One region of the Lacticaseibacillus parahuelsenbergensis genome, then DNA from elsewhere that is predicted to be linked to it. Evidence: riboswitches for the same ligand, from Rfam matches in the RefSeq annotation. Region 1 holds a riboswitch; the other holds the start of a gene.
The links. Region 1 has a riboswitch for thiamine pyrophosphate ahead of thiT (energy-coupled thiamine transporter ThiT). Riboswitches for the same ligand answer to the same signal wherever they lie in the genome.
Positions count from the first base shown of each region.

Region 1 (4,421 bases):
AGGATTGCCGTGCCTTGAGGGATGCGAGTTAAATGTTGAACAGCCTCAAGTGCAGCTAAGTCAACATTTTCGAACTCATAAGTTAAAACATCGGATTCCTTGGCTAACTTGGTCAACGCCGCTTGGTCATCGTAGGGCGCCGTAATTTGGAAGTCCGCGACCTGACCCGCGGGTGAGTTCGGAGTCGGCTCCAAAATGCCAACACGATAGCCCATGGTTTTGGCGCTTTGGGCTAACATCCGACCAAGCTGACCACCGCCGATAATGCCGATTGTTGCCGGAGACGTCACCACATCAATCATTTGAGCGCAGCCTCGCTTTCTTCGGCGCGTTTGGTCTGCTCGGCACGAAAGGCTTCGAGACGTTGGGTTAATGCCTCATCTGTCAAAGCTAGGATTGAAGCGGCAAATAAAGCAGCGTTGACAGCACCGGCATCACCGATGGCCATGGTTCCGACTGGCACCCCACCTGGCATTTGCACAATCGATAACAAACTATCAACGCCATTTAATGTTCGGGTTTTGATTGGAACTCCGATGACAGGCAAAAGGGTGTTGGCTGCGAGCATCCCCGGTAAATGAGCCGCACCGCCTGCTCCAGCAATAATCACCCCAAAGCCTTGATCAGCCGCTTGCTTACCGAATTCCGCAAGCTTATCCGGCATGCGGTGCGCCGAAATGACATGCTTTTCATAAGGAATTGCCAGCGCCGTCAATTGCGTTGCAACCTGTTGCATGGTTGGCCAATCGGAGCTTGAGCCCATGACCACAGCTACTTTCTGCATCTTGTTCCCTGCTTTCTTTAAGATATTTTGAGAATAGCACGTTCAGAAACAACATTCAACCGTAAAATGGAACTATATTGGACTTATTTCAAATTAATGTTCGTGTTTTACTAGAAGTATTAATTCTTGCATTGCCTAAAACTTGAATCATCGCTAACTTCAATGGGAAAATTTGGCTACGTAAAGCGCTTCAAATTCAGCAACTGCCGCGCTAATCATCTTCAGTTTTCTTGAAAACAAAAAAATCGGCTTCAAAGATTTATTTCATCTTTGGAACCGATTTAAGGCCTAGATGCCTAACCCCTTACAATACGGGGAGACAAGAACCGACCAGTCATTTTTATGAATGATGCAATGGCTTAAGCTGCTTTGGTAGAAAGCGACTTGCCATCTTTGGCAATAAAGAGTTGTGGCGCAACCGTTAGCAAAATGCCGACAACGACAATCGCCAATACGGTACTGAACAGCGCAGATCCGCCGTTAACGATCAACGAATAGATCCAGGCATTCATGCCTTTTGGTGCGTAACTGCCCCAGAAAACCACGCCCGCGATAAAGTGAATGAAGTACTTAGCAAAAGTACCGATGATAATGCCAGCAAACGCATAGCCACTAGCCTTTACCTTTTCACCGCCGCGAACGTTCTTTTGAAAGGCAGCATAGGTCAAGCCCATCAAACCAACCAGCGTGAACGCGATTGGATATTCAAGAAAGCCCTGAATCGGGTTCAGAACACTGCCACCGCTCAGGCCACGCAGAATCAAATCAAGAATGCCCCAGACAAAGCCAGCCCATGCGGCAGGAATCGCCCCACGCCGCATCGCCAAAACAGCGATCGGAATCAAGCCATAATTCAACTCAATCGCCGAAACACCGGTGGTATGCGGAATATACGTCAGCGCCATCGCAAACGCGGCAATAATCGCTGTTTCCAAAATAACAACCAGACGCTTATGTTGTTGCATAAAAAAAGCCTCCTAGTGAATCCCCACTCACAAAGAAGGTCGCTTCCGACCGTTCACAAATCCCTACGCTCGCATTAACGAACAGGTTCGAAGGGTCCGGGTCTCCCCGATCTCAGCCAATGGCTCCCCTTTGTGAAGGTTCATCGAATTAATTGATACAACTTTATCCTACCAGACTTTGGAGAAAGGGCAAATATTTTACCCAGAGCAGAGCGTGAACCAGCCCGGTTAGAAACCGGAGCATAAGTGGCCTCAGACCTAAATGACCGGGCTTTGGCCATTTAGGTCTGAGGTCCTTATGTGGAGGTTTCTGGGCTGGTGAGCGCGTTTTTAAGTGCATCAGAAACTGATCTGTCTTTTACCATTTATGCTTGAGAGGTCCTTACACGCAGGTTTCTGGGCCTGCGAACGCGTTTTATGGAACGTGAGCCTACTTCAGAACAGCTGCAATCTTGCAACATGAATTTTTTCACTCACCGACTCAACCGCGCCTTTTCTTCACGGTGCAAAGCCTCCAACGACTTCCCCGCCGTTTCCGGGACAAAGATAACGACAAACAACAAGGACACAATGTTCGTCACAATGAAGCAAACGAACGTCCAAAACATCCCCATTTGTGCCAAACCAATCGGGAAAAGCACCCCAACCGCAAAATTACCTAACCACAGGAAGAAGGTCGCTGTGCCCATACCAAGGCCGCGCAACTGTTCCGGGAAGATCTCCGACATAAGCAGCCAAGTCATCGGGCTAATCGCTCCTTGGAAGAAGGCCAGAAAGAGCATCATCATCAGAATGGTTGTAAAGGAACGCAGCGGCGATCCTGCCGGCAAACGGGAAGCAAATGTCACACCTGTAATTGCCAGCGACGTACCGATTAAACCAATAATCAATAATGGTCGGCGCGGCACATGTTTAAGTAATTGCATCGTCACAATTGTGGCAGCAACCGCCGTGACGCCATTGGCAATGTTGGCAATCAATGCACTGTTGCGGCCAAATCCGGTCATCTGCAAAATTGATGTTCCATAATACATCATGACATTAATCCCAGCGATTTGTTGGATAACGCCTAAGCCGATACCAATCATCAATAGTCGACGAATCCACTTAACCTTGAGCGCATCAACCGGCTTGACCTTTTTATGTTCTGCACTTTTTGCAATCGTCTGTTTTAAATGTTCAAGCTCATTTGGAACCTCTTGCGGCGTTCGCAAAACCGCAAGACTGGCTTTGGCATCCTGCTGACGACCTTTCATCATTAACCAACGCGGCGACTCGGGAACAAAATGGGTACCGACACCTAGCAAGATAGCCGGAATCACGGCTAAGACGATCATCCACCGCCAAATACCGTGCACATTACCAAAATTCGTCCCTAAAACGGCATTCAAGATGAACGCAAGCAGTTGCCCAGAGACGACCATTAATTCATTTTGGGTCACAAGCCGACCACGCCGATTCGTTGGCGCAATTTCAGCCAGAAAACTAGGAACCAAAACCGAAACACCACCGACTGCCAGCCCCAAGACCATCCGGGCCCCAATCAACCAACCAGCACTAGGCGCTAGTGAAGAAGCGAGTGTGGCGAGAAAAAATAAACCGGCTAATCCGGTAATCAAACGTTTACGCCCATATCGGTCACTAACTCGGCCGACCAACACAGCGCCAAATGCCGCGCCTAACGTTAAACTACTGGTGACCCATCCTTGTAAACCCGGTGCTAATTTAAGTTCACTGGAAATAAACGGCAAAGCGCCATTGATGACGCCGGTATCATAGCCAAAAAGAAGCCCGCCCATTGTCGAAATGAGCGCCACTAGTCGTAACCGAACACGCGCAGTGGAAAAAGCACCAGTCCTGCGCTGCAAGCCTGTTTTTGTTTGATGTTGTAAATACATGCAATTCCCCCTCATTCGGTGAACCACCATACTTACTATCACAGATCTGCATCGCGGCTCGACCTTTTTAGTTTACATAATAACCATACCACTTTTCTGAAAATGCTGCATGTGCACCAGGTAAATACGATCTGCCCAGGCATTGCCGTCTACTTACCAAGCCACTTAAAAGAAATGACAAAGCTCTCGCCAAAGCTTTAAAGCAATTAAAAAAGACCGCCACCCTATTTGGGATGACAGCCTTCTTCAAATCATGACGTCATTACTGACCGGTTGTCTTTTTAACCAAGTCCGCATTTTCGTCATTCGAAATATTTTCATTTAGAGCAACATCGGCCATCTTAGCCATGTCCTCGGTGGAGAGCCGCTTCATCAAGCTGCGCACCTTAAGAACAGAAGTTGCAGACATGGAATATTCGTCAAGTCCCATACCAAGCAGCAACGGAACCATGATCGGATCACCAGCAGCTTCACCACACATGCCAGCCCATTTGCCTTCCTTGTGGGCTGAGTCAATCACATGCTTGACCAACCGGAGGATCGATGGGTTGTATGGTTGATACAGGTAAGAAACATGTTCGTTCCCACGATCAGCCGCCATTGAGTACTGAATTAAATCGTTAGTCCCGATCGAGAAGAAGTCGACATACTTAGCAAACTGATCAGCCAGAACTGCCGCAGCAGGAATTTCGATCATAATGCCAAGCTGAATGTTGTCGGATACCTTAACGCCATCCTTAACCAACTTGTCTTTTTCTTCTGTGAAGATCTGCT
Region 1 is NZ_CP132482.1:1,746,684-1,751,104, forward strand. Features, by position in the region: gene purK (5-(carboxyamino)imidazole ribonucleotide synthase) at 1-302, opposite strand, end outside; gene purE (5-(carboxyamino)imidazole ribonucleotide mutase) at 299-784, opposite strand; gene thiT (energy-coupled thiamine transporter ThiT) at 1,144-1,749, opposite strand; TPP riboswitch at 1,792-1,889, opposite strand; gene LACPH_RS08225 (sugar porter family MFS transporter) at 2,223-3,647, opposite strand; gene ptsP (phosphoenolpyruvate--protein phosphotransferase) at 3,910-4,421, opposite strand, start outside.

Region 2 (4,421 bases), 1.4 Mb from region 1:
AGGCTTAGCGTTTTAAAAATGTTTTTCGATTGACAATCAACCGCTTTCAGTTATGATAAAGCTAATCGTGACAAACAGATTGGGGCGCAATGACACCGCACAAGGGTGGCAGAAAAATGCACCGACCAGATGGAACACAGCGACGCGTTATCGCCTCAGCCCAAGCTGCGATCACCAACGCCGATGCCGTCAGTATGTGTCAAGCGTGGAATCTAAAAAGGGGTAATACCAAACTATGACCGTTAAACTTGAAGATGTCGCCAAATTGGCTGGAGTGTCGCCGACCACGGTTTCCCGCGTGATCAATAATTACGGTGCCATCAGTGATAAAACGAAAAAGGCGGTTCATGCCGCCATGAATCAGCTGAATTATCGGCCGAATACTTTGGCTCGCTCGCTACAGGGCAAGTCACCGCATCTCATTGGATTGATCTTCTACGACGTCAGTCACCCATTCTTCGGTGAGCTGGTCTCCCGACTCGAGAATCTGCTGTTCGAGCGCGGGTATAAGGCAATCTTATGCAACAGCGCCAATGATCCGGAAAAGGAGCGCGAGTACCTGCGCCTGCTGGCAGCCAATCAGGTCGACGGTATCATTGCCGGAGCGCACAATGAAAATATTCCGGAATATAAAGCGTACCGGCTACCGATCGTCAGCTTTGATCGCAATCTGGCTCCGACCATTCCGATCGTCAGTTCCGACAATGCCCAGGGTGGGCGCTTGGCCGCATCGGTCTTGTCAGCCAATGGCGTGCAAGCCCCGCTAATCATCACCGGTAAGGAATTGCCGAATTCACCGACAAATGCTCGGTCACAAGGTTTTCACGATTACTTTGCTGCCCATGGAATCGAACCCGCGACCGTGGCGATCCCGTTTGAGACTGCCGCGGCCATTCGCCGCACGGAGATTCAGCACTTATTGGCCGGTGGGCAGTATGACGGAATTTTCTGCACCGATGATCTGACCGCCATGCAGATCCATCAGCTGGCCTTGGCTATGGGCATCCGCGTTCCGGATGACCTAAAACTGATCGGCTATGACGGCACTCGCTTCATTCAAAATTATTACCCAGCGCTGACAACGATTGTTCAACCGTTGGACGACATCTCAAAACTGCTAGTCGACCTGTTACTGACAAGGATCAACGATCACAAGGCTGACCTAGACCCGAATTATTTGCTGCCAGTGAGCCTGCATCAAGGCATAACGGCGTAAAGTGCACCATCACTGGGTTCGGTATTTTTTGTTACCAAGCAGGCTTGACCAAGAAGTTGGCGCTATTCATCAGTTCTTTCCTGTAGCGCTTCCAAATAAAAAGTGATATACTGCCGTTACAATCGAATAGAAACATTTGGGGTGCTGTAAAAGCTGAGATGATACCCATGGAACCTGATGCAGTTAGTACTGTCGCAGGGAAATGTCGTTAAGATCAATCGTTTTTTGATGATTATTTGTGATTTCATGGACCCCGCCGATGATTTGGTGACGGGTCCTTTTTGGTTGAGCGCGAACAGGAGCGCTTAGAAATCGGAGTGTAAGTGGCCTTGAAGTCCAAATGGCTGGACTTTGGCCATTTGGGCTTCAAGGTCCTTACACGTAGATTTCTGCGACTGTGAGCGCGTTATAGAACGCGGCAGTCAGACTCCGCATGTGCCCAAAATAGAACAAATTCCCCGCGTAAAAATCGCACCATTGCGTCTGGGCTTTGGCCATTTAGGCTTGAGGTCCTTACACGCAGACTTCTACACTGGCGATCGCGTTATGGTGAGCCACCGCGCTTTTTGACTTGGCGGGTGAGCCAACATGAGACACAAGTAAGCTTCGAAATGATGGATTGATCATGCCTGGCCCCCGTTTGTCTTTATTTGAAGAAATGGGGGTTATTTTTATGGACAAATGGTCGTTGCGCGATGTTGTCTTACTGGCATTTCTGGCCTTTCTGTTTGGCGGCGTCTTTATGGGTGCCGATGCGATTTACGCGTTGTTGGCAGCGGCATTGACGCCAATCGGTTATGCGCCGTTTGCCAACGAAATTCTGTTTGGTATGTGGGTAATGGCAGCACCGATGACCGCCATGTTGCTGAAAAAGAAAGGCAGTTCGATTTTAGGTGAATGTTTGGCGGCGCTGGCGGAGATGCTCTATGGATCCTACTTTGGCCCGGCTGTCTTGCTGTCCGGTTTTGTTCAAGGCTTGGGTAGTGAGGCGGGATTCATTGTGACCCGTTATCGGCGCTATGACACAGTGAGTCTGCTTTTGGCCGCAGTTGGGACGACGGTTTTCAGTTTTGCCTATGAGTACTTCAAGCTGGGTTACGGCGCATACAGTCTGGGTATGATTCTGGCTCTGGTGACGGTGCGCTTGCTGTCGGTTATTTTCTTCGGCGTTGTTTTGGTTCAACTGGTGATGAAACTTTATGACCAAGCCGCTGGTGCCAAGCGACTGGCTGGCAGGTCGTAAATGATGGGAATTGAACTCAAAAAATTGCGATTTCAGCGGGATGGGCCATTGTTTGATGGCCTTGATTTCGAATTTGCAACGGGCGCGATGACTGTGTTGACCGGTGACAGTGGCAGTGGAAAGTCGACCTTACTCAACTTGATTGCCGGATTTGCGCCACTGGCTTATGAAGGCACGATCTTGGTGGATGGGCAGGATAATCGCAACGCGTCTATGCAAACGAAAGCAAGCCGTGTGGGGATGTTGTTTCAGAATCCTGATCAGCAATTTACCATGCGAACCTTACGCGGTGAACTTAATTTCGCTTTGGAAAATCTCGACTTGCCGGCTGATGTGATGGCGAAACAAATCCGGCAGGCGGTCGCACTGGGCGAAACAGATGACTTTTTGGATCGGGACTTACAGACACTTTCCGGTGGCGAAAAGCAGCGTGCGGCCTTAACGGTTTTGCTGGCGATGGATGCGCCGGTTTTGTTGTTAGATGAGCCGTTTGCCAGCATTGATCCGGCTAGTCGGCAGCAACTCATCACCAAGCTGGGTAAATTACGCGATGCGGGGAAAACAATTGTGATTGCTGATCACGACTTGAGCGATTATGCCGGCGTTGCCGATGAGCTTGTGTCGTTGGAAAAGGGACAGCTGACCCGCTTGCCATTAGCAACACTCACCACAATCCCGACTCATTTTCATTTAACGAAAACCGATGCAGCCACGACTCCTTTACTTCACCTTGATCAGGTGGTTTGTGCCCAGAATCGCCGGGTGTTGATCCATGCGGCTGAATGGCATTTTAATACCGGCATCACGACCCTGACTGGCGCTAATGGCAGCGGTAAGTCGACGTTGTTGCGGGCCATGGTGCAACTGCATCCTTATCAAGGTCGCATGTTTCTCGGTGAACGGCGCTTGCGGCGCAGACAGCGATTGTTCCAGACGATGACGCTGGCGGTGCAAGATGCCACGAAGCAATTTGTGACGCTGACGCCTGCGGATGAATTAAAGTTCGGTGCTCCGCTCACGGCGGAAGTTCGCGAACGCCAACAAGCGGCGCTCGACTATCTGGGATTGACGGAGAAGCAATCCGGCAGCCTGTATCACTTGAGCGACGGGCAAAAGAAAATGATTCAATTGATTGCCATGTTGAGCTTGGACCGGGCCTTTTTACTGTTAGACGAGCCGTTCAGCGGATTGGACGAGCGCGCGTGTGCATTTTTCACCGCGTGGATTAAGGAAAAAGCAGCTGAGGAAGCCTTCTTGATTGTGACCCATCGGCTTGCTCCGTTGGCAGGCGTGAGTCAACAGCATGTTCAACTGGCTGATCAACACTTGGCGGTTCTTGGGGAGTGAAGTGATGTTACCAAAGAAGACGAATGCGCTGAATCTGAGTTTGCTGATACTGCTTTTGACGCTTGAAATATCGTTTAGTCATTCGGTGAAACTTGACTTGGCGCTGATTGGCTTAGCTACTGGCTTTCTGCTGTGGCGACGCGCATTTAAAAGTCTGGTTGTTTTAGCGTTGCTCCCAATGATACCGGCGGCGAGCACATACTGGGCGATCACCTTACACGGTACGGATACGTCCTACGCGTTGTTACTGTTTGTGCGGACTTATGCTTTCACCGCGCTGGGGTTGGTGTTTCTGATCGGTGTCGATCTAGAGGCGTTGCTGCTGTGGCTGGAACAACATAAGCTGTCGCCTAATTTTGTCTACGGCTTGCTGGTTGTCATTCATGCCTTGCCGCAAATCATGCATGAGGTTGCGGCGATTCGTGAAGCCAGTCTATTGCGCGGGCAAAAGCTGCATCCGTGGTCACCCATGATTTACGTCAAGGTGATTTTTGTCGCCATGTTGTGGCAAGACCAGTACGTCAAAGCCATGTATGCCCATGGTTATACCGAAGGCGCCAAACGAAATGTGCGCCGCGCGATCATTAGTTCACGCCGCGGCTTGGTGGCGGCAGC
Region 2 is NZ_CP132482.1:342,843-347,263, forward strand. Features, by position in the region: gene LACPH_RS01575 (LacI family DNA-binding transcriptional regulator) at 236-1,216, shown strand; TPP riboswitch at 1,344-1,434, shown strand; gene LACPH_RS01580 (ECF transporter S component) at 1,890-2,459, shown strand; gene LACPH_RS01585 (ABC transporter ATP-binding protein) at 2,463-3,806, shown strand; gene LACPH_RS01590 (energy-coupling factor transporter transmembrane component T) at 3,811-4,421, shown strand, end outside.
Region 2: it holds a riboswitch for thiamine pyrophosphate, as region 1 does, so the genes downstream of both, LACPH_RS01580 (ECF transporter S component) here and thiT (energy-coupled thiamine transporter ThiT) in region 1, are expected to answer to the same signal.